One region of the Micromonospora sp. NPDC049047 genome, then DNA from elsewhere that is predicted to be linked to it. Evidence: riboswitches for the same ligand, from Rfam matches in the RefSeq annotation. Region 1 holds a riboswitch; each other region holds the start of a gene.
The links. A riboswitch is a leader RNA that binds a small molecule or an ion and turns the genes downstream of it on or off. The one in region 1 is predicted to bind cobalamin.
Positions count from the first base shown of each region.

Region 2: it holds a riboswitch for cobalamin, as region 1 does, so the genes downstream of both, AB0B86_RS26420 (ribonucleoside-diphosphate reductase subunit alpha) here and AB0B86_RS10995 (acyl-CoA thioesterase) in region 1, are expected to answer to the same signal.
Region 3: it holds a riboswitch for cobalamin, as region 1 does, so the genes downstream of both, cobN (cobaltochelatase subunit CobN) here and AB0B86_RS10995 (acyl-CoA thioesterase) in region 1, are expected to answer to the same signal.

Region 1 is NZ_JBEZEY010000005.1:239,148-249,458, reverse strand. It holds gene AB0B86_RS11005 (superoxide dismutase) at 107-367, opposite strand; partial or broken gene AB0B86_RS11000 (Fe-Mn family superoxide dismutase) at 374-526, opposite strand; gene AB0B86_RS10995 (acyl-CoA thioesterase) at 584-1,093, opposite strand; cobalamin riboswitch at 1,213-1,427, opposite strand; gene AB0B86_RS10990 (copper resistance protein CopC) at 1,556-3,628, shown strand; gene AB0B86_RS10985 (copper chaperone PCu(A)C) at 3,694-4,293, shown strand; gene AB0B86_RS10980 (Dyp-type peroxidase) at 4,299-5,525, shown strand; gene AB0B86_RS10975 (copper resistance CopC family protein) at 5,522-6,142, shown strand; gene AB0B86_RS10970 (PepSY domain-containing protein) at 6,291-7,754, shown strand; gene AB0B86_RS10965 (cupin domain-containing protein) at 7,802-8,935, opposite strand; gene AB0B86_RS10960 (hypothetical protein) at 8,949-9,209, opposite strand; gene AB0B86_RS10955 (helix-turn-helix transcriptional regulator) at 9,408-10,311, shown strand, end outside.
Region 2 is NZ_JBEZEY010000021.1:65,812-76,122, forward strand. It holds gene AB0B86_RS26415 (enolase C-terminal domain-like protein) at 1-1,231, opposite strand, end outside; cobalamin riboswitch at 1,797-2,013, shown strand; gene AB0B86_RS26420 (ribonucleoside-diphosphate reductase subunit alpha) at 2,208-4,526, shown strand; gene AB0B86_RS26425 (ribonucleotide-diphosphate reductase subunit beta) at 4,580-5,575, shown strand; gene AB0B86_RS26430 (MerR family transcriptional regulator) at 5,572-6,486, opposite strand; gene eno (phosphopyruvate hydratase) at 6,605-7,870, shown strand; gene AB0B86_RS26440 (N-acetyltransferase family protein) at 8,065-8,562, shown strand; gene AB0B86_RS26445 (FAD-dependent oxidoreductase) at 8,602-10,008, shown strand; gene AB0B86_RS26450 (TraR/DksA C4-type zinc finger protein) at 10,054-10,311, opposite strand, start outside.
Region 3 is NZ_JBEZEY010000001.1:391,653-401,963, reverse strand. It holds gene AB0B86_RS01725 (VWA domain-containing protein) at 1-629, opposite strand, end outside; gene cobN (cobaltochelatase subunit CobN) at 626-4,294, opposite strand; cobalamin riboswitch at 4,633-4,762, opposite strand; gene AB0B86_RS01715 (MBL fold metallo-hydrolase) at 5,112-5,819, shown strand; gene AB0B86_RS01710 (hypothetical protein) at 5,831-6,166, opposite strand; gene AB0B86_RS01705 (RNA polymerase sigma factor) at 6,286-6,867, shown strand; gene AB0B86_RS01700 (hypothetical protein) at 6,860-7,570, shown strand; gene AB0B86_RS01695 (hypothetical protein) at 7,659-8,219, shown strand; gene AB0B86_RS01690 (DUF5937 family protein) at 8,310-9,380, shown strand; gene AB0B86_RS01685 (hypothetical protein) at 9,443-9,568, shown strand; gene AB0B86_RS01680 (metallophosphoesterase) at 9,565-10,311, shown strand, end outside.

The sequences.
Region 1 (10,311 bases):
GACCCGCGTGATTGAGCTGCAGGCACATCGGCCGGCTCCTCGACTGCGCAGGGTTCGGCGCCGCGACGTCCGCTGGGTCCCGCTGTCGGCGGGACCCAGCGGACCGTCAGACCGGAGGCGACTGGGCCGTGTCGGCCAAAAGCAGGGACAGTTCCCGGACCAGATCGTCCATGGACTGGCCGCTCTGTGCTTTGACCAGGCCGAGTGCGAGGTCCGCGAGCAGGTAGAAGCCGAGGGTACGGGCCTGCTCGGAGCCGAACGCCGACATCAGCGCCTCGGCGCCGACGAGGTCACCTCGGTGTTTTGCCGCGATGACCCCGGCGGCGCGTTGGACGATCTCCGCGGCCTCGGGGGTGTACCCGGACACGCCGGATCAGATTTTCGGGGTGGCGGCGCGGCCGGCGTCGAAGCGGGAGGTGACGTCGGTCCAGTTGACCAGGTTCCACAGCCGGTCTACGTAGTCCGGACGGACGTTGCGGTACTGCAAGTAGTAGGCGTGCTCCCAGGCGTCGAACACCAGGATCGGGGCGGACTTTCCGTCACCTGTCCGCCTGAGCACAGCCACGGGCAGTCCGAGCCCGCCTCAGCCCTCGTCGGCGCCGTCGAGCAGCGCCCGGCGCAGGGCCAGCCGGTGCTCGCGGCGGATCTCCGCCTCGCGGTAGCGCCGCCGGTCCCCGTCGGTCTCCGGCAGCAGTTGCGGCACGGTCCGCGGCTGCCCGTCGTCGATCGCGACCATGACCAGGTGCGCGGTGGCCACGTCGGTGGGCGGCACCGCCCGGTCCCACCGGTCGGCGGTGACCTTGACCGCGACCTCCATCGAGCTGCGGCCGGCCCAGGTGATCCGGGCGTCGACGTGCACGACGTCGCCGACCCGCACCGCGCGCAGGAACGCTGTCTCGTCGATCGCGGCGGTGACCGCCGGCCCGTCCGAGTGCCGGGCGGCGACCACCCCGGCCACCGAGTCGATGAGGTTGAGGATCCGGCCGCCGTGCACCGTACCCATCAGGTTCGTGTGGTGCTGATCCATGATCTGCGACAGGGTCAGGTGCGACGCCGACGGCGCTCGGCCGGCGATCGTGGCGGTGTCGTGCACAGCGGCAGTCCGTCCCTCGGGAAACCACACCACGGGAACGCGGACACGCTGACGAGGACGCGCCGACGTACGGCACGTCACCCGCTCAGCCCACCCGCGAGGCCGACGGCGGCGCACACGGTTGTGTACGCGACGTTGGCAGGTCTTCGGACTCGCGGGCCTGACCGGTCGTGCCGGTCTCCTACTGGCCGTCGCTTCCCAGGCCGACGGCCCAGTGCTGATGACGACGTTCGTTCCCACTCACCGCTGCGGGGCAGCCCCGGATTTTCACCGGGTTCCCTCTTACGACGCCCAGCCGGTCACGACGGGGCGAACCAGCGCCGCCCGGAGCATAGCTGGCCAGGGAATGTGTCCACCAGGGCGTCCCGCTGCGGCGGCGCGCGTCCTCATCGTCGACTTCTGTGATTTGAGGAAGAAGATCGCCACCTATTGAAAAAGTCTCGCGGCGGTGAGGATATGCAGATGCGTCGTCTCCCCCAGACTTGCGGGCGGGTGGTCTCGGGCCTCCTCGCGTTCCTCCTCGCCTCGGCGGTCGCCCTCCTCGTGTCCGCCCAATCCGCCGCGGCTCACGGGACTCTCGCCATGTCCACGCCGGCGGGTGGCGCCACGGTGCGCGAGCCGTTGACGTCGGTGCAGCTCTTCTTCACCGAGAAGGCCGCTGCCAACGCGTTCTTCACGGTCACCGCGCCGGGTGGCATCCGGGTCGACAACGGCTGGTCGTATGGGGAGCCGACGCCTCTCGATAAGCCGGTACGGGAGTACTTCCTGGTCAACGGGCAGTTCGAGCCACGGGAGTACACGACCGGGTTCCCGGCGACGGTGGCCGTCACCCACCTGCCGGCCAAGGGGCAGTACTCGGTCAGCTACCTGTCGGTCGCCTCGGACGGCGACACCGTGCGGGGCACCCTGACCTTCCGCTACGACGGACGGGTGACGGCCGCACCCAAGGGGTGGAGCCCTCCGACGAACCAACCGGACCCGGCGCTGGTGGCCGCCACCGAGCAGCAAGGGTCATCCGGGCAGGCGTCGGCGGTGCCGACCACCTCGGCTGAGCCGGTGACCCCGGCGTCCGGGGCGGCGGCGGGCCCGCCCAGCGGGTCGACCGACGAGAGTGGTTCCGGAGTACCGACCTGGGCCGGCTGGGCGGCGGCGATCGCGGCGGCCGGAGCGGCGGCCGGATTCGTCCTCTGGCGTCGCCGAACGGCCTCCACCGGCAAGCCCACGGGCCGGGGCCGTACCTCGCCGGCGGCCTCCGGTCGACGCGGCGGCGGTGCCCGTACCACGAACAGGACCGGCGGGGGCAAGGCCGGCGGAGGAAAGGCGGGCACTGGCCGGGCCAGCGCTCGCACGACGGCCACCGGCAAGGCCGGCGCGGCGACCGGCGGCGTTGCGCAGGCCGCGGGCGACAAGAGGCGACCCACCACCGGGCCGGCCGCGCGCAAGAGCAACACGGTCGTCGCGGCCCGCACGGGCGTCGCTGCCGATCCGACGCCGGCCGATCAGGCAGCGACGGACCGCGCCACCACTGACGACGGATCGGCTGTCGATGCCGGACCTCGGTCCGACACGGACCTGGCCGCCGTGGCACCCGGGTCCCGGCTGAGCAACGCCCACCTGGCGCTGCTCGTCGGTGGGCTGGTGCTCGCCCTGCTGGCCGGGTTCGGGCTGGCCCGCATCGGCACCGGCGACCAGGGCCGGGCGGACAACGCCCGGCAACCGGCGGGCGGTCCGTCCGCCTCCGAGCAGGCGGTGTCCGCGGCCGATGGGCACCAACACCCGGCGGGTACCGGGCCGCACACACATCGGGGTGACACCGCGACGGGCGAGACGCTGGCGACCGGGACCATGGTCAGCGCCGGCGGGTACACCCTGCAACCGCTGGAGCGGTCCCAACCGCCTGGGGTACGCGCGGACTACCGGTTCCGCATCGTCGGGACCGACCGGCAGCCGGCGACCCGCTTCGCGGTCGTCCACGACAAGCCGTTGCACCTGATCGTGGTCGGCCGTGACCTGTCCGGCTACCAGCACCTGCACCCGACGATGGCGTCCGACGGCACCTGGAGCGTCCCCCTGACGCTGGCCCGACCCGGTGGCTACCGCGTCTACGCCGACTTCTCCGTGACCGCGGCCAACGGCACGCAGCTGCCTCTCGTGCTGGGCGTCGACCACACAGTGCCCGGCACGCACACCCCGACGGCGCTGCCGCCGGCGCAGGCCCAGGCGACGGCCGGGCGGTACGCGGTGTCGATGAACGGCACTCCGACGGTGGGGGTGACGGCGCCGATGTTCTTCCAGGTCAGCGCCGGCCCGACCACACCCGCGCAGGTGGAGCCGTACCTCGGCGCTTTCGGGCACCTGGTCGTCGTCCGCGAGGGCGACCTCGGGTACGTGCACGTCCATCCCGAGCCGGAGCTGGTCGACGGGTCGGTCAAGTTCTGGCTGACCGCCCCCAGCTCGGGCCGGTTCCGGGCCTTCTTCGACTTCCAGATCGCCGGAAAGGTGCACACCGCCGAGTTCACGATCAACGTGCCCTGAGACCGGAACTTTCTCCCCGTCGCGGCCGACCATCCAGCCAGCAGCGATCATCGGAGGAAGAACACATGCGCACCACCAGCCCGCTCGGTTCACGCCGCTCGGCCATCGTCCTCACCGCCGCGATCCTGGCGGTGGGCGTCGCTGGTTGCGACTCGTCCGACGCCCCGTCGACCGGGCAGGCCAGTCCGTCCGCGTCGACGTCGGCCAACCCGGACGCCGCTGTGCTCGGCATTCGTGACCCGTGGGTGAAGGCCGCCGACAAGGGGATGACGGCGGCCTTCGGGACCCTGGTCAACGACGGCGACAGCGATGTCACGGTGACCGGTGCCGCGACCTCGGTGTCGCCGATGGAGCTGCACGAGATGGCCATGAAGGACGGCAAGATGGTCATGCAGGCCAAGCAGGGCGGCGTCGTGATCAAGGCGAAGAGCACGCACGCGCTGGAGCCCGGCGGCGATCACCTGATGCTGATGGACCTCACCAGGCCAGTCCAGGCCGGCGACGAGCTGACCTTCACCCTGACCTTCGCCGATGGCCGGACCCAGCAGTTCCGCGCGGTGGCCAAGCCGTTCACCGGCGCGCAGGAGAGCTACGCCCCCGGGCACGGCGAGTCCATGCCCGGCACGAGCGCGACGCCGGGGATGAGCATGAGCCCGGCATCGTGACCGAGATGTCACAGGTCCGACCGGTGAGCAGGCGTGGCCTGCTCACCGGCGGGGCCCTGGCCGTCGGCGGCGCCGTGACCGGCGCGGCAACCATCACCGCGACCCGTACCGACGGCGGGCAACCACAGACGGCTGCCGACACCACGCCGGTGGCGGGCGTCGGCGGCCTGGTCGAGCCGTTTCACGGTGCCCGGCAGGCCGGGGTCGCCACCGAGCCGCAGGCGCACGCGGCATTCGTCGCGTTGACCCTGCGGGCCGGCACCGACCGGGCCGCGCTGGGTCGGATGCTGCGTCTGCTCACCGACGACGCGGTCCGGCTCACCCAGGGCCAGCCCGCGTTGGCCGACACCGAGGCGGAACTCGGGCTGCTGCCGGCCCGGCTGACCGTGACCTTCGGCTTCGGCCCCGGCCTGTACCGGGCCGCCGGTGTCGACGATCGGCGGCCCGCCTCGGTCAGCGACCTGCCATCGTTCCGCGTCGACCGCCTCCAGGCGGCCTGGTCCGGCGGCGACCTGCTGGTGCAGATCTGCGCGGACGACGCGGTGACCGTCGCCCACGCCCAACGAGTGCTTCTCAAGGACAGCCGGCCCTTCGCCACCGTCCGGTGGGTCCAGCGGGGCTTCCGGCGCAGCCCCGGCGTCGAGCCGGGCGGCCACACGCAACGCAACCTGTTCGGCCAGCTCGACGGCACCGCCAACCCCCGGCCCGGCACCCCGCTGGACACCGCCCTCTGGGTGCCGGACGGCCCGGCGTGGCTTCGCGACAGCAGCACAGTGGTGGTGCGGCGGATCAGCATGAACATGGAGACCTGGGACCTGCTCGGGCGCGACGATCGCGAACTCGCCATCGGGCGGCGGCTCGACACCGGCGCCCCCCTGACCGGCACCGTCGAACACGACGAGCCCGACTTCGCCGCCACCGGCCCGGACGGGCTCACCGTCATCCCCGACTTCTCCCACCTCACCCGGGCCCGAGTCACCGACGACCGGCTGAAGATCCTGCGCCGGCCCTACAACTACGACGGTGTGCCGACGGCCGAGGGTCACGCCGACAGCGGATTGATCTTCACCTCGTTCCAGGCCGACATCGCCCGGCAGTTCCTGCCCATCCAACGCCGGCTGGCCGAGCGGGACCTGCTCAACGAATGGACCACGCCGATCGGGTCCGCCGTCTTCGCCGTCCCACCCGGATGTCCACCGGGTGGCTGGATCGGCGAGCAGGTGCTCGGATGACCGCGCCAACCGCAGACCGCAGCAGGCGCGTACGGCCACTCCACCCCACCGCCGTCCGGCTCGGCGCGGCGGTGCTCGCCGTCGTCGTGGCGCTGCTCATCCCGGCCGCCCCGACCTGGGCGCACAACTCGCTCAAGTCCTCGACGCCGGCTCGGGACGCGACAGTACCGAGCGCACCGACCGAGATCGTCCTCGAATTCCTGCAACGGCTGGACCCCACGTTCACGACCATCGTGCTCACCGACACCGCCAGCCGGAAGCTCGCCACCGGCGAGCCGGTGGTCACCGGGGCGAGGAGCACGGTCCCGGTGACCGACACGCTGCCCAACGGCAGGTACACGGTCGCCTACCGGGTCGTCTCCACCGACGGGCACCCGGTCCAGGGGTCGTACCCGTTCACTGTGGCCGACCCCACGTCCAGCGCAGCGCCGGTTGCCGGCGTCGGCACGTCGGCGGTCACCCCGTCCGCCATCGCGGCGGTGAAGAGCGGCGGCGGCCCGGGTGCCGGCGTCCTCGTCGCGGGTGCCGCGCTGGCCGTTCTCGTCGCGGTGGCGGCCGGACTGCGGTGGCGGCGGGCCGCCGTGCCCGGCCGCGCTGGCGAGCCCGACCAGCCCTGACCTCGGGGACTGGACCCTCCACCTGGTCGGGAACCGGCAGCCCCGGTGGCCCGACTACCAAAGAGGGCCGACGCGACACACCACCGGGCGACCAGACCAGTACGGGAAGGGCCTTCGTGTGCTTCCCTACCCATCCGATCGGATCACCATGTCTCTTACCGATTTGTCCGGCGCGGCGACGCCACCACCAACGACACCCGCGGAGACCGCCCGCCCGCCCCGGCGCACGTCACCGTTCGGCGCGCTGCTGCTGCGACTGCACTTCTACGCCGGCATCCTCGTCGCCCCGTTCCTGGTGGTCGCCGCGCTGACCGGGCTCGCCTACACCACCACCCCGCAGCTCGACGCGATGCTCTACGGCGACCAACTGACCGTCACTGAGGTGGGTGAACGTCAGCTCCCGTTGGCCGAACAGGTCGGGGCCGCCCGGAACGCGCACCCGGCCGGCATCATCAGCGCCGTGCAGCCCGGTGACGGCGACCGGACCACCAAGGTGGTGTTCTCCCTGCCGGAACTCGGCGAGAAGCAGCACACCGTCTACGTCAACCCGTACACCGCCGAGTCCCAGGGGCAGCTCACCACCTGGTTCGGCTCCACGCCCGCCGCGACGTGGCTGGACGACCTGCACCGCCACCTGCACCTGGGCACGGTGGGCGAGCACTACTCCGAGCTGGCCGCGAGCTGGCTGTGGGTGATGACCCTCGGCGGGGTCATGCTCTGGTGGCGCCGACGCGGCACCGCCCGAGCCACCGCCCGGCACCTGCTCGTGCCCGACCTCTCCTCGGGCCGGGGCGTTCGCCGTACCCGGGGTTGGCATGCCACCACCGGCGTCTGGCTCGCCGTTGGCCTGCTCTTCCTCTCTGCCACCGGCCTGACCTGGTCCCGCTACGCCGGCGCGAACTTCACCTCCGGCCTCGACGCGCTCAGTGCCCGCACGCCGGAGATCTCCACAAGCCTCACCGCCGTCCCCGCCGAGGCGGGCGGCGGTCACCACCACGGTGACGCCGGCGAGGGCGGAACTGTCGAGTCGGCGGCCTTCGACCGGGTCCTGACAGTCGCCCGCGAAGCGGGACTCTCCGGGCCGGTCGAGATCGTCCCCGCACCGGAGCCGGGCCTCGCCTGGACCGTCACGCAGGTCGACAACGCCTGGCCGGTCGCCAAGGACCGCGTCGCCGTCGACCCGGCCGCCAGCACTGTCACCGCCCGTAGCGACTTCGCCGACTGGCCCCTGCTTGCCAAACTGAGCGGTCTCGGCGTCCAGGCCCACATGGGTCTGCTCTTCGGCCTGGTCAATCAGATCCTGCTCGCCGCGCTGGCGCTCGGACTGCTCTGCGTCATCGGCTGGGGCTACCGGATGTGGTGGCAACGCCGACCCACCCGCACCGGCCGACGCGCCCTCGCCGGCACCCCGCCGGCCCGAGGCGGCGTACGCGGGCTCCCGCTCTGGGCACTGCTGATCGGCGTACCGGTGACCGTGGCGATCGGCTGGGCGCTGCCCCTGTTCGGGCTCACCCTGCTCGCCTTCCTCGTCATCGACGTCGCCGTGGGCGCGGTGTCTCGACGCCGGCGACCCGCCCAGGCGCCCACCTCGCCGGCGCCCGTCGGACGTTGACCCGCCGGTCCGGCCGTCCGTTGCCTGGACGGCCGGACCTGACGCGGTCAGATCACCACCTGCTTGGTGGTCGGCAACCCGTCGACGAGCGACTTCTGCACGTTTATCGTGTCCGCGATGATCTCGTGGGGCGTGTTGGCCATCCACTGCATCACCGAGATGTCCTCGAAGCGCGGATGCCGGAACATCTCCAGGAACACCAGCGGTTCGTCACCTGTGTTCTCGATGTAGTGGCCGTACGCGAATGGCACGTAGCCCACGTCGCCGGCCTGGAAGTCGAACGTCCGGGCGGCGGCCTGCGACGCGAAGACACCCATCCGACCGGTTCCGGAGATGTAGTACTGCCACTCGTCGGTGGTGGGATGCCAGTGCAACTCACGCATCCCACCGGGCTCGACCTCCACCAGGGCGGCGGCGGTGGTCACGGACGCCGCGAAGTTGGTCGAGTCGGTGATCCGGACCGTTCCGCCCCGGAAACGCTGCGGTGTCTGGGCGGTCATCCGGTGTTTGAAACTGCGCGGGATGTCGCCGGTGGGGCTGACCACGCGGTCCTGTTGCAGGGGCGGTGGAACGTCGCCCTGGAAGATGTACTTCTCCCGCTCGGGCAGGTTCTCCAACTGCTCAAGCGTCCAACCGAAGTTCTTCGCCAGGACGTGCCGAGGCGTGTGGGCGAAGAAGTCGCTGAGCAGGAACGTGTTGTTCTCCGAGAAGCCGCCGTCGTCGAAGACCAGCAGGAACTGGCAGCCGTCGGCGAGCGCCTGGATGTTGTGGGGCACGCCCTGCGGAAAGAACCACAGATCACCGGCCTTGACGTCCTCGATGAAGTTGCGTCCCTCATGGTCGACCGCGCTGATCCGGCAACTACCGCTGAGCACGTACGCCCATTCCGACTGTTGATGCCAGTGGATCTCCCGGTACGCGCCCGGCTCCAGGCCGAACTGGACACCTGCCAACTGGGTGGCGATGGGCAGGTCGCGGTTGGTGACCTCACGGGTCCAGCCGCCCTTCTCCACCCGGGTGTGCGCCTGGGAGAACGAGAACTTCAGATTGGGCACCAGCCGGCTGTCGGTGGTCGGTGGCACCAACAGATCGGGGTTCTGCCGTTCGAGTTCGACATTGCGGCCCGCGAAGGGCGGCCCGCCCTGATCGCCGCGCCGCGGCTGGGGATCGGGGTTCGCCATGGTCGCTGACTCCTCACTCGGGTTGGATCGGACCGGGCGCGGGAACGGATCCGCCGCGCGGCCGGAACCGGGACGAGAGCCCCAGCAGGGCACGCACCCCGATCCAGCCGTACTGGACTCCTATCGCGAGCGGAATCGCTACCGCGGTCGCCCCCAGCACCAGGCGGGTCCACGGCGGAGCGTGACCACCCGCCCCGGTGCTGGCGAAGAGGACGAGCGCCAGCAGTACGACCCGGAGTCGGTGCCGGCCGGGAAGCTGGGTCGATGGGGTCATACCCTCGATGATCGGGTCCCGACCGCCGTCGTCGCATCCCGTGATCGCGCCATCACCACAGGTCAGATAGAGGACGCCACGGGCCATCCAGCGCAATCGGGCCGGTTCGTCGATCTGCTCGCCCGCTCCGGACGCCGTGGTTAGGCTCGGTCGCAGGACCGCATGTCGACGCGCCGGGTCACCACCGGGAGAACGCCATTGTCCGAATCATCCCTCGACGCCGGCACGTTCCCGGCTGACGATCTCGCCAACGCCGAGCAACGCCGGCGTTCGCTGTTCGCCACGGCGGACCAACTCCGGCTCGCCGGGGGCGGGACTGCGGCGCTGCGCGTCCTGGCGGCGGAGATCGCCGAGCACCGGCACGGCGACCACCACCGGGCCGAGGTGCTCGGGCGACTGGCGCAGGTCGCCGCCCGGGAGCAACCGTCGGTTGCCCTCGCTGGCCTGCGGGAGACGCTCGACCAGGGCCTGGACCACCGGAGCCGGTGCACTCTGCTGGCCATGATCGCCGCGGTGGCTTCGCGTATCGGCCATCCGGACGCCGATGCCCTGCTCCGCGACGCGGGCACCGCGCACGCGGCATCGGGTGACAGCTCATCCGGTCGCCACCTCGCGCTCGGTCGGGCGGCTCGGTCGCTGTCGTACGGCGACCTCCCGGGGGCCGACGCCGTGCTCGCGGCTCTGGACCCGGATGTCCGGGTGGCACGGCGCGACGCCATCGCCATCCGGGCAGAGCGGATCCTTGTGCACCTGGGCCTGGGCCGACACCAGGACGCGCGGAGCGCGACGTCGTCGGACGAGACGACGTGGCCCGGCACCCAGGCGAGCGGCAGCCTGACCGCGCTGGACTGCCTACGGATGGTCGCGGTGGGAGAGTTGCCCGAAGCGGGTGCGCTGGCTGTCACGGCGCTCGGGTCGGACTCGACGGACCTCAGCCCGGAGGTGCGTGCCCTGCTGGTCGCGGTAATCGCCGAGGTGCGCTACCGCGGTGGCGACCACGACGCCGCCCGCGCCGTCCTGCGCCCGTGCCTCGGGCCGAGACGGTGGCCGGACAGTACGACGTGGACGGTGGCGTGTTGTGTCGCGGTCCGCGACCCCGCTT
Region 2 (10,311 bases), on a different contig from region 1:
CGTAACCGCTGCCCGAGCCGGTGTCCTCGATGATGCACGGGTCGGTGAAGTGCTCGTGCAGGTGGTCGACGAACTCGGTGACCCGGTCGGTGAGATCTCCCGAGATCGCGACATAGTCGAGCACCGACACGTGCTGGACCATCTCGCACAGCCCGACGCCGCCGGCGTGGGGGCACACCGGGATCTCGAACTTCGCGGCGAGCAGCAGCACGGCGACGATCTCGTTGATGCTGGCCAACCTGCCGGTGTCAAGCTGGCAGAAGTCGATGGCCTCGGCCTGGAACAACTGCTTGAACATCACCCGGTTGTGGCAGTGTTCGCCGGTGGCGACTCCGATCGGAGCGACGGCGCGGCGGACGGCGGCGTGCCCGAGGATGTCGTCAGGGCTGGTGGGCTCCTCGATCCACAGTGGTTCGAACTGCGCGAGGGCCTTGACCCACTCGATCGCCTGACCGACGTCCCACACCTGGTTGGCGTCGATCATCAGGTGGCGGTCCGGACCGAGGATCTCCCGGGCGATGCCGCACCGGCGGATGTCGTCGTCGAGGTTGGCGCCCACCTTCAGCTTGACGTAGCCGTAGCCGGTGTCCACCGCCTCCTGGCACAGCCGGCGCAGCTTGTCGTCGCCGTAGCCGAGCCAGCCCGCCGAGGTGGTGTAGGCGGGGTAGCCGGTCCGGTTCAGCTCGGCGAGCCGGGCCGCCTTTGTGCTCTCCTTGGCGCGCAGGATGGCAAGCGCCTCGTCCCGGGTCAGCGCGTCGGACAGATAGCGCAGGTCCGCGATGTCGACGAGCTGCTCGGGGGACATGTCGACGAGCAGCCGCCACAGTGGCTTGGCGGCGAGCCGGGCGACCAGGTCCCACGACGCGTTCAGCACGGCGGCCAGCGACAGGTGCACGACGCCCTTTTCCGGGCCGAGCCAGCGCAGTTGGGAGTCGGAGGTGAGCAGGCGGTAGACCGCTCCCATGTCGGCCGCCATCGTGGCGACGTCCACGCCGACGAGGCGCTGTGCCTGGTGGACGGCCGCCGCGACGACGATGTCGTTGCCCCGGCCGATGGTGAAGGTCAGGCCGTGGCCCGCGAGTGGCGCACCGGTGCTGTCGACGCCGTCGGTGTGCAGGACGACATAGGCCGCCGAGTAGTCGCCGTCCTTGTTCATGGCGTCGGAGCCGTCAGCGGTCAGGGAGGTGGGGAAGCGGACGTCCTCGACGGTGACGGCGGTGATCTGCGGCATGCGCTCCTCGCCCGGCTAGGCTAAAGATCTGATGATCTCTGGGAGTATACGGAGGGTCAAACCGACGCGTCAACGACGTCGATCACCCAGGAATCGAAGACATCTAATGTTTTTCGTGCTACGGATTCATCGATGTGTCGTCGTCGTCTTGGCCGCCCTGCCTGGTCCGCCAGCCCTCAGGGCGCTGCTGGCGGTATTCGTCGCGCTGGTGGGCGCGCGCACCACGCCGCGGCTGCTGCTCCACTCGCGGCCTGCTGAGGCACTCCCGGTCCGATGGGGTGTTGGAGCGGGTCGCGCCAAGTAACCCAGAAGATTGGATGTCCACTCTGGAAACTCACATTGACGACCGGGTATGGGTAGGGTTCCTTACATTCAAAGACCTAATACATCACACCTTTCCGCATGTCGGCATCTGCTCCGGTGTCGCCTGCCGCGCGGCGTTCGCCGGCCCCGCGTCGAGCCGGGCCGACCCGGCGCCTCGGTGCCGGTGACGACCATCACGGGCATCGCCATCGACACGCCCGGGACCGACATGTGGGGTGTGACAACGGCAGCGTCCCTATATATGGTGTCGAGCGCAGCTGGTTCGGCCGCTCTCCCGAGCGGTCGAGGCAAGAGGGAACCCGGTGCGAATCCGGGACTGTCCCGCAGCGGTGAGTGGGAACGACAGCCGTCATGAGCACTGGGCCACGAAGTGGCCTGGGAAGCGACGGTCAGTAGGAGACCGGCCAACCCGGTAGTGCCCACGAGTCCGAAGACCTGCCAGCGCGCCGCGTACCCGCACCCGGGTGGGCGGCGGTCCGAGGCCGCGTGGGACGGCTGACGCCACCTGACCCACGCCGCGCCGGCGTGGCGTCCGCCGGTGTCCGTCTCCACGCGTTCGAGGGCCATCAGGTCTCGAACTCGCGAGGAGTGAGTGGTGACAGTCACCGAGGTAGCCCCGGCAGGCGGCGACGCGGCAGTGCGGCGCACGACCATGCAGGTCCGCAAGCGCGACGGCGGCACCGAATCCGTGGACGTGAACAAGATCGTCCGGGCGGTCGAGCGGTGGGCCGACGACCTGGCCGACGTCGACCCGATGCGCGTCGCCACCCGCACGATCAGCGGCCTGTACGACGGCGCGACGACTGCCGAGCTGGACCGGCTCTCCATCCAGACCGCAGCCGAGATGATCGGTGCGGAACCGCAGTACTCCCGCCTCGCCGCCCGGCTGCTGTCCGCCTACGTCGACAAGGAGGTACGTCGGCAGGGCATCGCCTCGTTCAGCGCGGCGATCCGGGTCGGCCACGCCGAGGGCCTGATCGGCGACGACACCGCCGCGTTCGTCGCCGCACACGCCCCGATCCTCGACGCCGCCGTCGATCCGGACGGCGACCGACGGTTCGAGTACTTCGGCCTGCGCACCGTGTACGACAGGTACCTGCTGCGGCACCCCACCAGCCGGCTGGTGCTGGAGACCCCGCAGTACTGGCTGCTGCGGGTGGCCTGCGGCCTGTCCCGGACGCCGGACGAGGCGATCGGCTTCTACCGGCTCATCTCCAGCCTGGCGTACCTGCCCAGCTCGCCGACCCTGTTCAACTCCGGCACCCGGCACACCCAGATGTCCTCCTGTTACCTGGTCGACTCGCCGCGCGACGAGCTGGACTCGATCTACGCGCGGTACGCCCAGGTCGCCAACCTGTCCAAGTTCGCCGGCGGCATCGGGATCGCGTACTCCCGGGTCCGGTCCCGGGGCGCGCTGATCCGCGGCACCAACGGGCAGTCCAACGGGATCGTGCCGTGGCTGCGCACGCTTGACGCGAGCGTCGCCGCCGTCAACCAGGGTGGCCGGCGCAAGGGCGCGGCCTGCGTCTACCTGGAGCCGTGGCACCCGGACATCGAGGAGTTCCTGCAGCTGCGGGACAACACCGGCGAGGACGCCCGGCGCACCCACAACCTCAACCTGGCCAACTGGATCCCGGACGAGTTCATGCGCCGGGTCGAGGCCGACGAGCTGTGGTCGCTGTTCGACCCGCACGAGGTGCCCGAACTGCCCGACCTGTGGGGGGAGCGGTTCGACGCCGCGTACCGGGAGGCCGAGGCGGCGGGCCGTTACGTGCGGCAGGTCCCGGCACGGGAGCTGTACGGGAAGATGATGCGCACCCTCGCCCAGACCGGCAACGGGTGGATGACCTTCAAGGACGCCGCGAACCGGCTGTGCAACCAGACCGCCGAGGACGGCAACGTGGTGCACCTGTCCAACCTCTGCACGGAGATCATCGAGGTGTCCAGTGACGCCGAGACGGCAGTGTGCAACCTCGGCTCGGTGAACCTCGCCGCCCACCTCACCGACGACGGCATCGACTGGGAGCGGCTGCGCGCCACGGTGCGGACCGCCGTCACCTTCCTCGACCGGGTCATCGACATCAACTACTACCCAACCGCGCAGGCGGCGGCAAGCAACCCCCGCTGGCGGCCGGTCGGGCTCGGGCTGATGGGCCTGCAGGACGTCTTCTTCGCGCTGCGGCTGCCGTTCGACTCGCCGGCCGCGCGGGAGTTGTCCACCCGGATCAGCGAGGAGTTGTACCTGACGGCGCTGGAGACCTCCGCCGACCTGGCACGGCAGTTCGGCGCGCACCCGGCGTACGGGCAGACCCGGGCCGCGCGGGGCGACCTGCAACCGGACCTGTGGGGTGTCGAGGGTACGCAGACCGCACGGTGGGACGCGCTGCGCGAGCGGGTCGCGGCGCACGGCCTGCGTAACTCGCTGCTGGTGGCCGTCGCCCCGACCGCGACCATCGCCTCGATCGCCGGGTGCTACGAATGCATCGAGCCGCAGGTGTCGAACCTGTTCAAGCGCGAGACGCTGTCGGGGGAGTTCCTCCAGGTCAACACCGCCCTGGTCCGCGAGCTGAAGGCCCGCGGTCTGTGGACCGACCGGGTGCGGTCGGCGATCAAGCGGGCCGAGGGCTCGGTGCAGGACATCGCCGAGCTGCCGGCCGCCGTCCGGGAGCTGTTCCGCACGGCCTGGGAGCTGCCGCAGCGTGCCCTGATCGACCTGGCCGCCGCCCGCGCCCCGTTCATCGACCAGTCCCAGTCGCTGAACCTGTTCCTGGCCGCGCCGACCATCGGCAAGCTCTCCTCGATGTACCTGTACGCCTGGAAGGCCGGGCTGAAGTCCACCTACTACCTGCGCTCGCGCCCGGCCACCCGGATCCAGCAGGCCACCGTCGCGCTCGTCGCCCCGGTGGCGGCCGACGCGGATGCGCTTGCCTGCTCGCTGGAGAACCCCGAGTCGTGCGAGGCCTGCCAGTGACAGTCGCCGACCCCACCACCGACACCGCCGTCTCCGACACGAGGACCACGCACATGCTGCTCGACCCCGGGATGGACCTCACCCTCCGCCCGATGCGCTACCCGCACTTCTTCGACAGGTTCCGCGACGCCATCCGCAACACCTGGACGGTCGAGGAGGTCGACCTGCACGCCGACCTCGCCGACCTGGACCGGCTGTCGCCGGCCGAGCGGCACCTGGTCAGCCGCCTGGTGGCGTTCTTCGCCACCGGCGACACCATCGTCGCCAACAACCTGGTGCTCAACCTCTACCAGCACGTCAACAGCCCCGAGGGTCGCCTCTACCTGTCCCGGCAACTGTTCGAGGAGGCCGTGCACGTCCAGTTCTACCTGAACCTGCTCGACACGTACGTGCCGGACGAGACCGAGCGCTTCGAGGCCTTCGCCGCCATCGAGAACATTCCCTCGATCCGTCGCAAGGCCGAGTTCTGTTTCCGCTGGATCGACTCGCTCAACGACCTGCGGCAGCTGCGGACCAGGGAGGACCGGCGCACGTTCCTGCTCAACCTGATCTGCTTCGCCGCCTGCATCGAGGGGCTGTTCTTCTACGGCGCGTTCGCCTACGTCTACTTCCTGCGCTCCCGTGGCCTGCTGCACGGCCTGGCCTCCGGCACCAACTGGGTGTTCCGCGACGAGTCGATGCACATGGCGTTCGCGTTCGACGTCGTCGACACCGTCCGCGCCGAGGAACCGGACCTGTTCGACGACGATCTCGCCGACCAGGTGCGGCAGATGCTCGCCGAGGCCGTCGAGTGTGAGGTGCAGTTCGCCGAGGACCTGGTGGGCCAGGGGGTGCCCGGTCTGACGCTTGCCGACATGCGGGAGTACCTCCAGCACGTCGCCGACCGCCGCCTGGCCCAGCTCGGTATCGCCCCGCACTACGGGTCGAGCAACCCGTTCGCGTTCATGGAGTTGCAGGACGTGCAGGAGCTGTCCAACTTCTTCGAGCGCCGGGTGTCGGCGTACCAGGTCGGGGTGGCCGGCACCGTCGCCTTCGACGACGACTTCTAGGCGGCTACCGATCCCGGGTCCTGGCGTCGCTTGGTGAGCCACCGCATCACGTGCAGGGGGTGCGACGCCGGGTCCGGGATCGGGTGGAAGACGTGCTCCACCTCGCCGTCGGCGATGATCAGGGTCAACCGCTCGTAGAGCGTCATGTCCCCCGCGGTGCGGGTCGGCAGGCCCAGCGCGCTGGCCAGGGTCAGCCGCGGGTCCGGGATCAGCGGGTAGGGCAGCCGCAGCCGGTGTACGAGTTCCCGCTGGTAGCCGGTCGACTGCGCGGACAGGCCGTACACCCGGGCCGCGCCGGCCGCGCGGAGTTCCGCGTGGTGGTCGCGGAACCAGGCGGCCTGCTCGGTGCTGCCCCGGGCACCGTGGACCTCCAGTAGGCCGTTGGGCAGGTCGACCCCCGGCCGCCCGGTCAGGGGGTAGACGAAGATGACGCTGCGCCCGGGGCCGAGCGCGCCGAGATCGACCGGGCGGCCGTCGGTGCCGTAGAAGGACAGGTCCGGCAGGCTGATCCCGACCAGGGCGGCCGGGTCGATGCCGACCGGCGCGCCGCCGGGGACGACCTGGGTCGCGGCGGCGTCGAGGCGCGCGTCGAGCGCGTCCCGTTGGGCGGTCAGCCGGCCGATCCGTTCCTGCAGGTTGGTGATGGTGCTGCGGTACGTGGCCACCGCCGCCGCGCACACGTCGGTGTCGTCCGCACCACCGGCGATCGACTCGACGAACGGGCGGGTCTCCTCGACGGTGAGGCCGAGCGCCATCAACTCGCGGATCTGCGCCACCAACCGCACCGCGATCGGGTCGTACTCGCGATAGCCGTTACCCAACCGTCGGGGCACCACCAACCCGGCCGACTCGTAGTACCGCAGTGCCCGGACCGTGGTCCCGGTCCGTCGTGCCAGCTCACCCACCCGCATCCCGCGACCCTAAACCCGCACCCCGGGGTACGGGTCAACGTGTCCATCGTCGCGGTGCCAGGACCGCCGTTTCCTGCCAGTCTGGCTGCGAAAAGGCAGTGTGACCAGGGAGTGTGTGATGACGGCAATCAATCGGGTGCGGGCGCGGCAGATCCTCGACAGCCGGGGCAACCCGACGGTGGAGGCCGACGTGGTCCTCACCGACGGATCGACCGGGCGGGCGGCCGTACCGTCCGGTGCGTCGACGGGCGCCAACGAGGCCGTCGAGTTGCGTGACGGGGACCCGACGCGCTTCCACGGCAAGGGCGTCACGACGGCGGTCGCCGCGGTGAACGGTGCGATCGCCGACGCGGTGATCGGGCTCGACGCGGAGGACCAGGCGCTTGTCGACGAGACGATGATCGCCCTCGACGGTTCGAAGGACAAGGGTCGGCTGGGCGCCAACGCGATCCTCGCGGTGTCCCTGGCGACGGCCAAGGCAGCGGCGTTGGCCCACCGGCAGCCGCTCTTCCGCTACGTCGGTGGGGTGGGGGCCCGCCTGCTGCCGGTGCCGATGATGAACATCATCAACGGCGGCGCGCACGCCGACAACCCGCTGGACTTCCAGGAATTCATGATCGCTCCGGTCGGGGCGCGGACGTTCGCCGAGGCGGTCCGGATGGGGTCGGAGGTCTTCCACACCCTCCGGACGTCCCTGGCCGCGGCCGGGCACAGCACCAACGTCGGTGACGAGGGCGGCTTCGCGCCGAACGTCACGGACGCCGACGAGGCGCTGCGCTTCGTCCTGCGTGCCATCGAGGACGCCGGCTACGAGCCCGGCGCCGACGTGACGATCTGTCTCGACCCGGCCAGCTCCGAGTTCTTCCGGGGCGGGGTGTACGACTACGTCGGCGAGGGGCGCCAGCGCAGCGTCGAGGAGCACGTCGAGTACCTGCTCGACCTGGTCTCCCGGTACCCGATCAGCTCGGTCGAGGACCCGATGGCCGAGGACGACATCGCCGGCTGGAAGCGGCTGACAGCGCTGGCGGGGGAGCGGGTGCAGCTGGTCGGCGACGACGTCTTCTGCACCGACGTCGACCGGCTGCGCGACGGGATCGAGGGCGGGTACGCCAACGCGATCCTGGTGAAGGTCAACCAGATCGGCACGCTCACCGAGACCCTCGCGACGGTGGACGCCGCCCACAAGGCGGGCTACCGGGTGGTGATGTCGCACCGCTCCGGCGAGACCGAGGACACCACTATCGCCGACCTGGCGGTGGGCGTCGGCTGCGGCCAGATCAAGACCGGCTCGCTGTCGCGCTCGGACCGCACGGCCAAGTACAACCAGCTGATCCGCATCGAGGAGGAGCTCGGCGACCGCGCCGTCTACGCGGGAGCGCGTTGACGGCGGTTGCACGGGGCGGGGGGAGACCGGGCAGGTGTCACCACGGCCCATCGTCCGATGACATCGAGGACGGTGGGCCGGTGGTGCTTGCTTCGACATTGCTCTAGGTTGACATCTGTCTAATCAGCGTGCGACTGTCTGTTTTGACGGACGTCGAGACAGGCGCCCGATCTCATGCGGAGGGAAACCTGCCGATGGCCGACAGCACCGTACGACCCATGACCGACGCCGACGCCGATCAGGTTCTGGCGATCTACCAGGCCGGTCTCGACGACGGCAACGCCAGCTTCGAGATCACCGCGCCGACCTGGGCGGCCTTCGACGCCGCGCGCCTGCGCGCGCACCGCCTGGTGGCCGTCAACGGCGACGACGCGGTCCTCGGCTGGGTCGCCGTCTCGCCGACCTCGACCCGCGCCGTCTACGCCGGTGTGGTCGAACACTCCGTCTACGTGGACCCGGCCGCCCGGGGTCGTGGCGTCGCCCGGCATCTGCTGGACGCGTTGATCACCTCCACCGAGGCCGCCGGCATCTGGACCATCCAGTCCGGGATCTTCCCGGAGAACACCGCCAGCTTGGCGCTGCACCGCCGGGCCGGGTTCCGCGTGATCGGCGTACGCGAACGGGTTGGTCGCCACCACGACCGCTGGCGTGACGTCGTCCTGTTGGAACGTCGCAGCCCCACCATCACCTGACGGCCGGCCAGGCCGGCCACCACAGCGAGGAGTCAACGGATGAGCACCCTGGACCGCCTTCCCGTCGTCGTCATCGGCGCCGGCCCGATCGGCCTCGCCGCCGCCGCGCACCTGCACGAGCGTGGCCTGACCTTCGTCGTCCTCGAAGCCGGCGACGCCCCGGGTGCCGCCGTCCGACAGTGGGGGCACGTGCGCGTCTTCTCGCCGTGGCGGTACGACATCGACCCGGCCGCCCGTCGACTCCTCGACGAGGCCGGTTGGGCCGCCCCGGAGCCGGAGGCCCTGCCGACCGGCGCGGAGTTGGTCGCCGACTACCTCCAGCCCCTCGCGGAGTTGCCACAGCTCGCCCCACACATCAGGTACGGGGCACGCGTCGAGGCGATCAGCCGTCTCGGCCTCGACCGGACCCGTACCGCCGGACGCGACACCACGCCGTTCCTGCTCCGCCTCGCCGGCGGTGACGAACTGCTCGCCCGCGCCGTCATCGACGCCTCCGGCACCTGGGGTACGCCCAACGTCCTCGGCGCGTCCGGCCTGCCGGCGCGGGGTGAGGCCGACGTGACCGCGTACCTGGAGCACGCCCTGCCGGATGTGCTCGGTGCCGACCGCGACCGGTTCGTCGGCCGGCACACCCTTGTCGTGGGCGCCGGTCACTCGGCAGCGAACACCCTGCTGTCGCTGGCGGAGTTGTCCGCCGTCGAGCCCGGTACCGAGGTGACCTGGGCGATCCGGAGCGCCTCCGCGGCACGCACCTACGGTGGTGGGGTGGCGGACGCGCTCCCGGCGCGCGGGGCGCTCGGTTCGCGGCTGCGCGCGCACGTCGAGGCCGGGCGCATCCGGCTGCTCACCGGGTTCTCCGTGCATGCGCTCACCCCGACCGCCGGCCGGGTGCGCGTCGTCGTGCGGGCCGCCGACGGTGCCGATGAGTCGATCACCGTCGACCGCGTCGCCGCCGCCACCGGCTTCCGGCCGGACCACTCGATCGCCGCTGAGTTGCGCCTCGACCTGGACCCGGTCCTGGGCGCCACCCGTGCCCTGGCCCCCCTTATCGACCCCAACGAGCACTCCTGCGGCACCGTGCCACCGCACGGGGTGGACGAGCTCGCCCACCCGGAGAGCGGCTACTACGCCGTCGGCATGAAGTCCTACGGCCGGGCGCCGACGTTTCTGCTGGCCACCGGCTACGAGCAGGTCCGCTCCGTGGTCGCCGCCCTCGCCGGGGATTGGGCTGCCGCCCGCGACGTCCACCTCGACCTGCCGGAGACCGGCGTGTGCACCAGCAACCCCGTCGACTCGGCGAGCGGCGACGACTGCTGCGGCCCGGCGCCGGCCTCCGGGTCGGCCGGGCGCGGCCTCTCCACCGGTCTCTCCGGTGGATTGCTGTCCGCGCCGATCAGCCTGATCCCCCTCGACGCCGTGTCCGCCGGTGGCTGCTGCCCGAGCTGATGCAGCTTGGTGCGACACCAGGCCCGTGGACGAGCACCTCCACCGTCACCGTCGGCTGGCGCAGGCCACACACGTTCGGGCCGACGGGCGGGCGGCGAGGCGTTCGGCGGGAATCGGGCCGCCACAGCGTTCGCACACGCCGTAGCTGCCGTCGTCGACCCGCCGCAGCGCGACGTCCAGCTCGGCCAGGCGTCGGCGGGCCGCGTCCAGGACGGCGCTGAGCTGGGCACGTTCGAAGGCGATAGTGCTGCCCTCTGGGTCGTGCTCGTCGTCGGCGTTTGACGACCGGGACGCCTCGAAGAG
Region 3 (10,311 bases), on a different contig from region 1:
CGCACCTCCGGGTCCCGGCTGGCGCCCACCTCGACGGTGAGCCCGAACCGGTCGAGCAGCTGCGGACGCAGCTCCCCCTCCTCCGGGTTCATGGTGCCGACAAGCAGGAACCGGGCCGCGTGGCTTACCGAGACACCCTCCCGCTCGACGTGGCTGCGGCCCATCGCCGCCGCGTCCAACAGCAGGTCGACGAGGTGGTCGTGCAGCAGGTTGACCTCGTCGACGTAGAGCACGCCCCGGTGCGCGGCGGCGAGCAGACCCGGCTCGAAGGCGCGTACCCCGGCGCCGAGAGCCTTCTCCAGGTCCAGCGAGCCGACCACCCGGTCCTCGGCGGCGCCCACCGGCAACTCCACGAGCCGGGCCGGACGGGTCTCGGCGGCGGCGTCGGCGGGATGCGGGCCGTCCGGGCAGCCCGGGTCCGGCCCGCCCGGGTCACAGCCGAAGCGGCAGCCGACGACCCGGCGGACCGGGGGCAGCAGGGCGGCGAGGGCGCGCACGGCTGTGGACTTGGCGGTCCCCTTCTCGCCGCGCACGAGGACCCCGCCGATCGCCGGGGACACCGCGTTGAGCAGCAACGCCAGCCGCATGTCGGCCATGCCGAGCACCGCACTGAACGGAAAAGTGGTCATGCCCGGTCCTCCAGATCGCCCTCACTGGCCAGGTACGTGTCGCGCAGCCGGTCCAGGGTCGCCGGTTCGGGGTTCGCCCACAGCCCCCGGTCGGCGGCCTCCAACAGGCGTTCGGTGATGCCGCGCAACGCCCACGGGTTGGACCGCTCCAGGAACTCCCGGGTCGTGTCGTCGAACAGGTACGCGGCGGCCAGGTGCTCGTACATCCAGTCGTCGACGACCCCGGCGGTGGCGTCGTAGCCGAACAGGTAGTCCACTGTGGCGGCCAGCTCGAACGCGCCCTTGTAGCCGTGCCGGCGCATCGCGGCGATCCACTTCGGGTTGACCACCCGGGCCCGGAACACCCGCCGGGTCTCCTCACCCAGGGTGCGGGTGCGCACGTCGTGCGGCATCGCCGAGTCACCCACGTACGCCTGCGGTGCCGTGCCGGTCAGGTGGCGGACCATCGCCACCATCCCTCCGTGGTACTGGAAGTAGTCGTCGGAATCGACGATGTCGTGCTCGCGGGTGTCCTGGTTCTTGACCGCCACCGCGATCCGGGCGAAGGAGCGTTCCATGTCGGCGCGCGCCTCCCGCCCGTCCAGGCCGCGGCCGTAGGCGTAGCCGCCCCACACCGCGTACACCTCGGCCAGGTCGGCGTCACTGCGCCAGGTCCGGGCGTCGATGAGCGGCAGCAGGCCCGCGCCGTACGCCCCGGGTTTCGAGCCGAAGATCCGGGCCGTGGCCCGCCGCTCGTCGCCGTGCTCGGCGAGGTCGGCGGCGACGTGCGCCCGCAGGTAGTTGTCGTCGTCCGGCTCGTCGAGGGCGGCGACCCGCCGTACGGCGTCGTCGAGCAACGCCACGACGTGCGGAAACGCGTCCCGGAAGAACCCGGAGATCCGCACTGTCACGTCGACCCGGGGCCGGCCCAGCTCGGCGGTCGGCACCACCTCGATGCCGGTGACCCGCCGGGACCTGTCGTCCCAGACCGGCCGGCAGCCCAGCAACGCGAGGATCTCGGCGATGTCGTCGCCCTGGGTGCGCATCGCGCTGGTCCCCCACACTGTCAACCCCACCGAGCGGGGGTACGCCCCGGTGTCGGCCAGGTGCCGGGCCAGCAGCGAGTCGGCGAGGGCCACCCCGACGTCCCAGGCGTTGCGGCTGGGAATGGCCTTCGGGTCGACGGAGTAGAAGTTGCGGCCGGTGGGCAGCACGTTCACCAGGCCCCGGGTGGGTGAACCGGACGGGCCGGGCGGCACGAACCGGCCGTCGAGCGCACCGAGGGTGTTCGTCAGCTCGTCGGTGGTGCGGTCCAGCCGGGGCACCAGCTCGGTCGCGGCGAAGCGCAGCACTGCGGCGACGTCCGGGATCGGCTGGCCGGTCACCTCGACGACCACCGCGTCGACCGCGTCCACCGCCCAGTCCAGGGTCTCCATCCCGACCACCAGGCGCCGGGCGAGCGCCTCGATCAGGTCGATCGCGTCGGCGGCGGTGCCGGCCGGCCCGTCCACCACGTCGGTAAGCGTGGTGGGCACGGTCAGACGTTCGCCCGGGGCCGCGAGCAGCGCCTGCTCGTCGAGGGAGTACGCGACGGCGAGCGCCTGCCGCAGGCCGGGCAGGGCGTGGGCGCCACCCCAGATCTGGGGTGCGCGCAGCACCGCGAGGACCAGGTTGACCCGGGGTTCACCGGTGGGAGCGTCGGCGAGGATGTGCAGCCCGTCGCGGATCTGCACGTCCTTGACCTCGCACAGGTACCCGTCGAGGTGCAGCACGAAGTCGTCGAAGTCGTCAGCGTCGGGCATCGCCTCGGCGTGCAGGTCGTGGTGCAGCTCGGCGGCGCGGACCAGGTCCCAGATCTGCGCCCGCACGGTCGGCACCTTCGCCGGGTCGAGGGCCTGCACTGTGGCGTACTCGTCGAGCAGTTGTTCCAGTTTGGCCAGGTCGCCGTAGGTCTCGGCGCGGGCCATCGGCGGCACCAGGTGGTCGATCACCACTGCGTGCGCCCGGCGCTTGGCCTGGGTGCCCTCGCCGGGGTCGTTGACGATGAACGGGTAGACCAGCGGCAGGTCACCCAGGACCGCGTCGGGCGCGCAGCCGGCGGCCAGGCCGAGGCCCTTGCCGGGCAACCACTCAAGGGTGCCGTGCTTGCCCAGGTGCACGACGGCGTCCGCGCCGAAGCCGCCGTCGTCGACAGGGGCGGCCAGCCAGCGGTACGCGGCCAGGTAGTGGTGACTCGGCGGCAGGTCCGGGTCGTGGTAGATGGCGATCGGGTTCTCCCCGAACCCACGCGGCGGCTGGATCAGCAGCACCACGTTGCCGAAGCGCAGCCCGGCGAGGACGATGTCCCCACTCTCGGTGTAGAGCTGGCCGGGCGGCTCACCCCAGTGTTCGCGCATCCGCTCGCGCAGCTCGGCGGGGACCCTGTCGAACCACCGCCGGTACGTGTCCCCCGGTATCCGGGCCTCGGCGGCGGCCAACTGCTCCGGGGTGAGCCACTCCACGTCGTGCCCACCGGCGGCGATCAGCGCGTGGATCAACGCGTCACCGTCGTCGGGCATCGGGCCGTCGCCCAGGTCGTAGCCGTCCTCGGCCAGCGCGGCGAGCAGCCGGACCGCCGAGACCGGAGTGTCCAGCCCGACGGCGTTGCCGACCCGGGAGTGCCTGGTGGGGTACGAGCTGAGCACCACGGCGACCCGCTTGTCACCGTTGGGCACGTACCGCAGCCGGGCGTGACGCACCGCGATCCCGGCGACCCGGGCGGCCCGCTCGGGATCGGCGACGTAGACGGAGAGGCCGTCGGCGTCGATCTGCTTGAACGAGAACGGCACAGTGACGATCCGGCCGTCGAACTCCGGGATGGCCACCTGCATCGCGGCGTCCAACGGGGACAGCCCGGCGTCGCTGCCGGCCCACTGCTCGCGGGTGCTGGTCAGGCAGAGCGCCTGGATGATCGGCACATCAAGGGCGGCCAGGGCGCCGACGTCCCAGGCGTCCTCGTCGCCGCCGCCGGAGGCGTCCGCGGCGACCGCGCCACCTGCCGCGAGGACGGTGACCAGCAGCGCGTCACAGCGGGCGAAGAGCCCGAGCGGTCCACTGTCGGCGGTGAGCCCCCGCAGCGAGCCGCAGAAGATCGGCAGCGGACTGCCGCCGGCCTCCCGCACCGCGTCGACCAGCACGTCGACGAAGCCGGTGTTGCCGGCCAGCGCGTGTGCCCGGTAGAAGACGATCCCCACCGTGGGCCGGTACGGGTCGGCCAGGTGCGCGCCGTGCACGCCGTACGCCGGGGTGCGGGCGGGCGGGGCGAACCCCTCGCCGGTGAGCAGCACCGTGTCGGAGAGGAACCGGGCCAACTGCCCGAGGTTGTCCGGCCCACCCTCGACCAGGTACGCGAGCGCCTGGGTGACGTCCCCGGACGGCACTGTGGAGATGGCCATCAGCTCCGCGTCGGGCAGCGTCTCGCCACCGAGCACCACCGTCGGCACACCGGTGGCGAGCACCGCGGCGAGACCGTCCGGCCAGGCCTGTCGACCGCCGAGCAGGCGTACGACGGCGAGGTTCACCCCGTCGAGCAGGGCGGGCACCTCGTCGGCGGCGACGCGGGCGGGGTTGGCGAGCCGATAGTCGGCGCCGCTGGCGCGGGCGGCGAGCAGGTCGGTGTCGGCGGTGGAGAGCAGCAGGATGCGCACGGCAGGCTCCGGAGAGTGACGCCCCGGCGGCCACTGAGGCGACCTGGACGAAGCGGGTGGGTGCGGCGTCAGCCGGTACGACGGCGCGACCGGACCTGTCGACGCGGACGTCGGGGGGTCGGTCGGCGCCGGGCGCTCAGCTCAGCGGGACCGGTGGCCCGCTCGGCCGACCTGGAGCCCGCCGGCGCGGCCGGCGCTCTGGATGCCGGCGCGGCCGGTCGTGGGCGCGGTGCGGCGCCCACGACACCTGTCGTGGCGATTGTCGTCAATGTGTGCGACGCCGTGCGTCATCGGGTCCTCCTCGGGTGTCCACGCCCTGGGGTACGTCCCGACGGCCGAAGTATCCTGGCTTCCGGATCGACGCTCTCCCCCGGCCTTCCAACCGCAGACACACGGCCGTGACTCACGAGGGGGGATCGCTCCCCGGTGACAGTGGCGGGACCGCGTCGGATTCGCACCGACTTCCTTCACTGCCGTCAGGCCGCGAATGCTGCCACACCGCCGCGCCGCCGGTCAACGTCGACCCCGAGGCCGTCAAGCGGGCGCAGTCCATTGACATACGCCGATAATGATCGCCACGAAGTCGCGCCCGGCAATGGCGCCGGCCTATGCGGCATCTCGCTTTCTCTGCTGTGCCGCGCGCGGCGGGGCGGCCGTTCCCGCGGTGCGTCAGGTGACGCCGAGCGGGGTGCGCACACCCGCGCTGACCTGCGACGGTCGGCCGGCAGGGCGGTGTCAGGCGGCGCGGTCACCTAGGATCGGCGACCACCGCAGCAACGTCCGCAATCGATCCCGGAGGTCGATCACCATCGTCGCCATGCGATTTCACCGGCTCGCCGGCCGGGTCTGGCTCTGCCCAGGTGATCCGGACCCAGCGGCGGTCCAGGCCGGCGTCGCCGTCGTGGCCGACGAACGCGGCAGTGTGATGATCGACGCCGGGCAGAGCCCCGGGCACGCCCGCGACATCCAGGCGGCGCTGACCGCCGCCGGGCTGCCGCCGCCGCGCTGGCTCGTCTACACCCACCACCACTGGGACCACGTCTGGGGCGCCTGCGCGTGGCCGGGAGTCGAGATCGTCGGGCACCAGACGGCCGTGCCGCTGCTGCGCGCCGAAGCCGCCCGACCGTGGAGTCACCGCTACCTGGACGAGCAGGTCCGCGCCGAGCCCCGCCTCGGCCCGAGCTTTCGGGCCCGGGCCCGGGCCATGGACTCCTGGGCGGACTTCACCATCCTGCCGCCCACCCGGGTCTTCGCCGAGCGGGACGAACTGCCGGTCGGGGTGGGGCTACGCCACGTCGGCGGCGGGCACGCACCGGACTCGACGGTCGTGCTGGTGCCCGACTCGGGCGTCATGCTGCTGGGCGACTGCTTCTACCCCCCGCCGGCGCACCTGCGCCGCCCCAACGACGACCTCGACCTGGGCCTGGTCCGACGGCTGCTCGACGACACCTACCACTGGTACGTGTCGAGTCACGCCGAGCCGATGACGCTTGAGCAGGCCCGCGCGGCGGTCGGACCCGCCTGAGCGGACCGGCCTCAGCGGGCGTGCCGTTCCGGGTGGGCGCGGTTCCACACCCGCATCCGCTCCGGGTAGCCGGTCCGGCCCGCCTCGTACAACGGCACCGCGTGTTTGCGGGCGATGGATCCCGCCGCCCGTGGCGTGCCGGTACGCCGACGGATCCACTCCCCGTCGTGGGCGATCGCCACCACAGTGGTGTCCGTGGCGGTGGTCTCCGGCTCCAGGTAGAACTCCACCCCGCGCCGGCTCAGGACGAACGCCTCAAGCGCGGCGAGGTCGTCCCGGGTCGCCTCGCGGTCCAGCTTCGTCGGGGTCGCCTCGGCACCCCGTGACCGGCGACTGAACCAGCTCATGCCCAACCCCTCTCCTCGACGCCCCGCAAGTGCAGCACCGATTCCTGGCAATACCCTGCACGCCGGATGGGAGAAAGCTGACCCGACGAGGGTGGAACCCGCCAGGCGTGGGCGGTGTCATGAGTGTGACCCGAACGGAGGTTCCCCTGGACGACGACGCACTCGTCACCCGCGCCCGCTCCGGCGACCTGGCGGCGTACGACCTCCTGGTCGCTCGGCACACCGCGTCCGCGTTCCGGACGGCGGTGCTGCTCGGCGCGGGCTCGGACGCCGAGGACGTCATCCAGGAGGCGTTCGTGAAGGCGTACCGCAAGTTGTCCCGTTACCGGGGCGAGTCGTCCTTCCGATCGTGGCTGCTCGCGATCGTCGCCAACGAGACCCGCAACCTGCACCGGTCGCGCGGCCGGCGCGACGGGCTCGTCCTGCGCGCCGCGGCGGCGGACCCGACCTCGGAGATCGCCGAGGACGGGGCGGTGGGTGCGGTTCTCGCCGGTGAGCGTCGCACCGCCCTGGTGCAGGCGCTGCGCCAACTACCCGTACGCGACCGCGAGGTGATCGTCTGCCGGTTCTTCCTCGACCTCAGCGAGGAGGAGACGGTGGCGGCCCTGGGCTGGCCGCGGGGCACTGTGAAGTCGCGCACGTCCCGGGCCCTGGCGAAGCTTCGCGGCCTGCTCGACCGGGAGGAGGTACGGCATGGCTGACCTGGAACGGGAACTGCGCGACCTGTCCGCCTGGCTGGAGACGCCCGAGCCGCCCGACGTGCGCGCCGCGGTCCGCGGCCGGCTGCGCCGACCGGCGCGGCGGTGGCGCCCGCTCGTCGCTGCGGTGCTCGTCGCCGTGCTGGTGGCGGTGTTGCCGCCGACCCGTGCCGCCATCGCCGACGCGGTCACCGGCCTGCTGCGCTTCGCCGGCGTGAGCATCGCCGTCTCGCCCACCCCGTCGTTGCCCGGTGGCGTCGCGTCGCCGTTGCCCGCGCAGCGGGTCACCGGGCTGCAGGAGGCCCAACGTGCGGTGCGGTTCCCGATCCGGCTACCGGCGAAGCTGGGCCCGCCCGAGCGGGTGCAGGTCGCCGACCCCGACCCGGCGGGCACCTGTCGGGTCGCGACGCTGCTCTATGACGGCGGCGCGCTGCGCATCGACGCGTTCGACGGTCGGCTGAATCTGTCCTTCCACAAGGAGGTCATGCCGGCGGGTGTGGGCTGGGTCGAGGTCAACGGTGGCTTCGCGGTGTGGGTGGACGGTCCGCACGTGCTGTCGTACGTGGACCGCTCGGGCCAGATCCGCCAGGAGACCGCCCGGCTTGCCGCCTCGACCCTGATCTGGGCGGACGGCGACGTGAGCTACCGGCTTGAGGGTGCCGTCAGCAAGGCCGAGGCGATCGAGATCGCCCGTTCGCTGCGCTAGGGGTCTGTTTCATCGGAGCTGGGAACCTGACGGGCTCGGCCGGTGTCCTGAAGATGCGAGAGGTTGTCGACGGGTACCGGAGGTAGAGATGGGTTCACGGGGCAGGTCGCTGCTGGCGGCATCGGTGCTTCTGCTGGCGGGGTGCGCGACCACGACCGGCGGCGGGTCGGTCGCGCCGACCACCACCGCGCCGACCACCACGCCGAGCAGCGCGGGCGCCGCGACCACCGCAGGCGCCGCGGGCGTCGCGGGCGCCGCGACGGGCTGCCACTCACGGGTCGAGACGACGTCGCTGCCCGACTGGGCGGACACCGGGTTCCACGGGGGCAGCAGTGGGCCACACGTCGTCGGGGCAAAGGGTGACATCGTGGCGGTGCTCTTCGCCCACCCGCTGCGCCAGGTCCGCAAGGACGGATCGAACAACAAGATCCTGTGGGTGGCCCGCGCCTCCACGACCTCACCCGACCCGACCGCACCGGCGGCCCTTGTCATCACCGCGACGCTTGACGGCACCGACACCCGGGTGACCCGGGAGGTCGCCGGCGGCCCCGGTCCGTCGATCATCGACATGCCGCAGGCCGGGTGCTGGCATCTCGACCTACGCTGGTCCGGGCACACCGACACGATGGACCTGGTCTACGCCCCCTGAGCCACCCCGGTGTGGCCAACGACGTCGAGCGAGGCGGGAGCGGCGACCTCATCGCCCGCTCCCGCCGCCACCGCCGCCTAGGGTGTGGTCGTGCCGATCACCTTTCAGCTTCCCGCGGATCGGGCCACGGCGGTGACGTTCGCGGTCTCGCCGATCGTGGAGTTGGCCTGGGCGTGGCACGTGCTCGTCGGCGTCGAGCATCACCCGGAGCGGGCGGAGTGGGCGGCGCGCGTCCTCGCCGAGTTGCCAGCCGACCTGGTCGCGGAGCTGAATACCTGGTCGTTCGCGGTGCGGGCGGTCCGCGCGACAGTGTTCGCGGATCCGACGCTGCCGCCGGCCCTCGACTGGGCGCAGGCGGTGGCGGCACTGCGCGCGATGCCGCCCGCCCAGTTCGCCGCCGCGATGCTCCGACCGCTGCTGCGGGTGGGCGGCCGGTCCGCCGACGTGACCGACCATCGCGTGGGTGCCGAGTTGATGGCGTTGTCCCGGGCGCGGGGCGCGGCCGCGACGCGGGCGGTGCGGCTGCTCCTGGAGCAGCCCGCCGCGGCACAGACCACAGTGGTCCGCCTGCTGCAGGGGTGCTGGGCGGCGTTCTTCGCGGCCGAGTGGCACCGGATCGAGCCGGCGCTCGCCGGTGAGGTGCGGGCGCGATCACGTACGGCCGCCCGTGGCGACCTGCCCGCCGCGCTGGCTGGCCTGTCTCCCGCCGTCGCCATCGGTACGGATGGCCGCGTCACCATCGACAAGGTGCAGAGCAAGTCGCTGGCGGTACCCGAACGGGGGCTGGTGCTGGTGCCCACCGTCTTCGGCGCCCCCCATGTCTACGTCGCCGACGAGGCGGGCCGTCCGGTGGTGGTGCACTACCCGTTCCCGCCGCCGGAGCACACGGCCGACCGGCGACTGACCCTGCGACGCCTCGACGTGCTCGCTCACCCGGCACGCCTGGAGGTGTGCCGCGCGATAGCCGTCGAACCCAGGTCCGCCCGGGAGATCGCCCGGCTCTGGCGCCTCGACGAGACCGCGGTGACCAAGCACCTGTCCGCACTGCGCGTCGCCGGTCTGGTCCGGGCCGAACGAGCTGGGCACTTCGTCAGGTATTCCCTGGAGGCGGCTGCCATCCAGGCGATCGGCGCCGACCTGCTCGACGTGCTACGTCGCTGATTGCCTGCCGAAGACGCGCAGACATTGGCTGCCGGCCGGCGGCACCCCCTACCGTGGCGGCCATGGTGACGCTCGACGAGACGCTGCGGCGGTCGACCGCCGAGCTGCCCCGGTACGTCATGACCGTCCCCGGCCACGAGCCGTACTGGCATGCCGCGGTGCACCTGGGTGAGCTGGCGGCGGCATGACGGCGCTGTACGTGGCGGCGGACATCCACGGTCACCGGTCCGAGTTCCGGGAGTCACTTCGCGAGGCCGGGCTCGTCGACCAGGCCGGGCACTGGTCCGCGGGTGACGCGCGGCTGTGGCTGCTCGGCGACTACGTCGACCGCGGCCCGGACGGTCTCGGCGTCATCGACGACATCCGGCGGCTCGCCGGCGCCGCAGCCGCGGCGGGCGGCCACGTCGGGGCGCTGTTGGGTAACCACGAGGTGCAGTTACTCGCCGCACACCGGTTCGGCAGCCGGCCCGTTCCCGGGTGGGACGAGCCCGGCGGGTTTCGCGGTGGCTGGGCCCGGTTCGGCGGACGTGAGCAGGACCTGCACCAGCTGACCCCGCAGCAGGTCGAGTGGATGACGCGACTGCCAGCGGTCGCTGTCGTCGACGGGTTCCTGCTCGTGCACTCCGACACCACCCGGTACCTGGAACTGGGATCACGTGTGGCCGCCGTGAACGCGGCGGTCGGCAGGGCGCTCGGCTCCCGCGCCCCCGCGGCATGGCTCGACTTCTGCGCTCGGATGAGCGACCGGGGCGCCTTTCGTGACGCCGAACCGGCCAGCCCCGACGACCGGGTGTCGATGATGCTGCGCACGCTCGGGGGCGACGTGCTCGTCCACGGCCACAGCACCCTCACCACGCACTTCGGCGTGGCGCCGTCGGATGTCACTGTCGCGCTGCGCTACGCCGACGACAGAGTCATCGCCATCGACGGT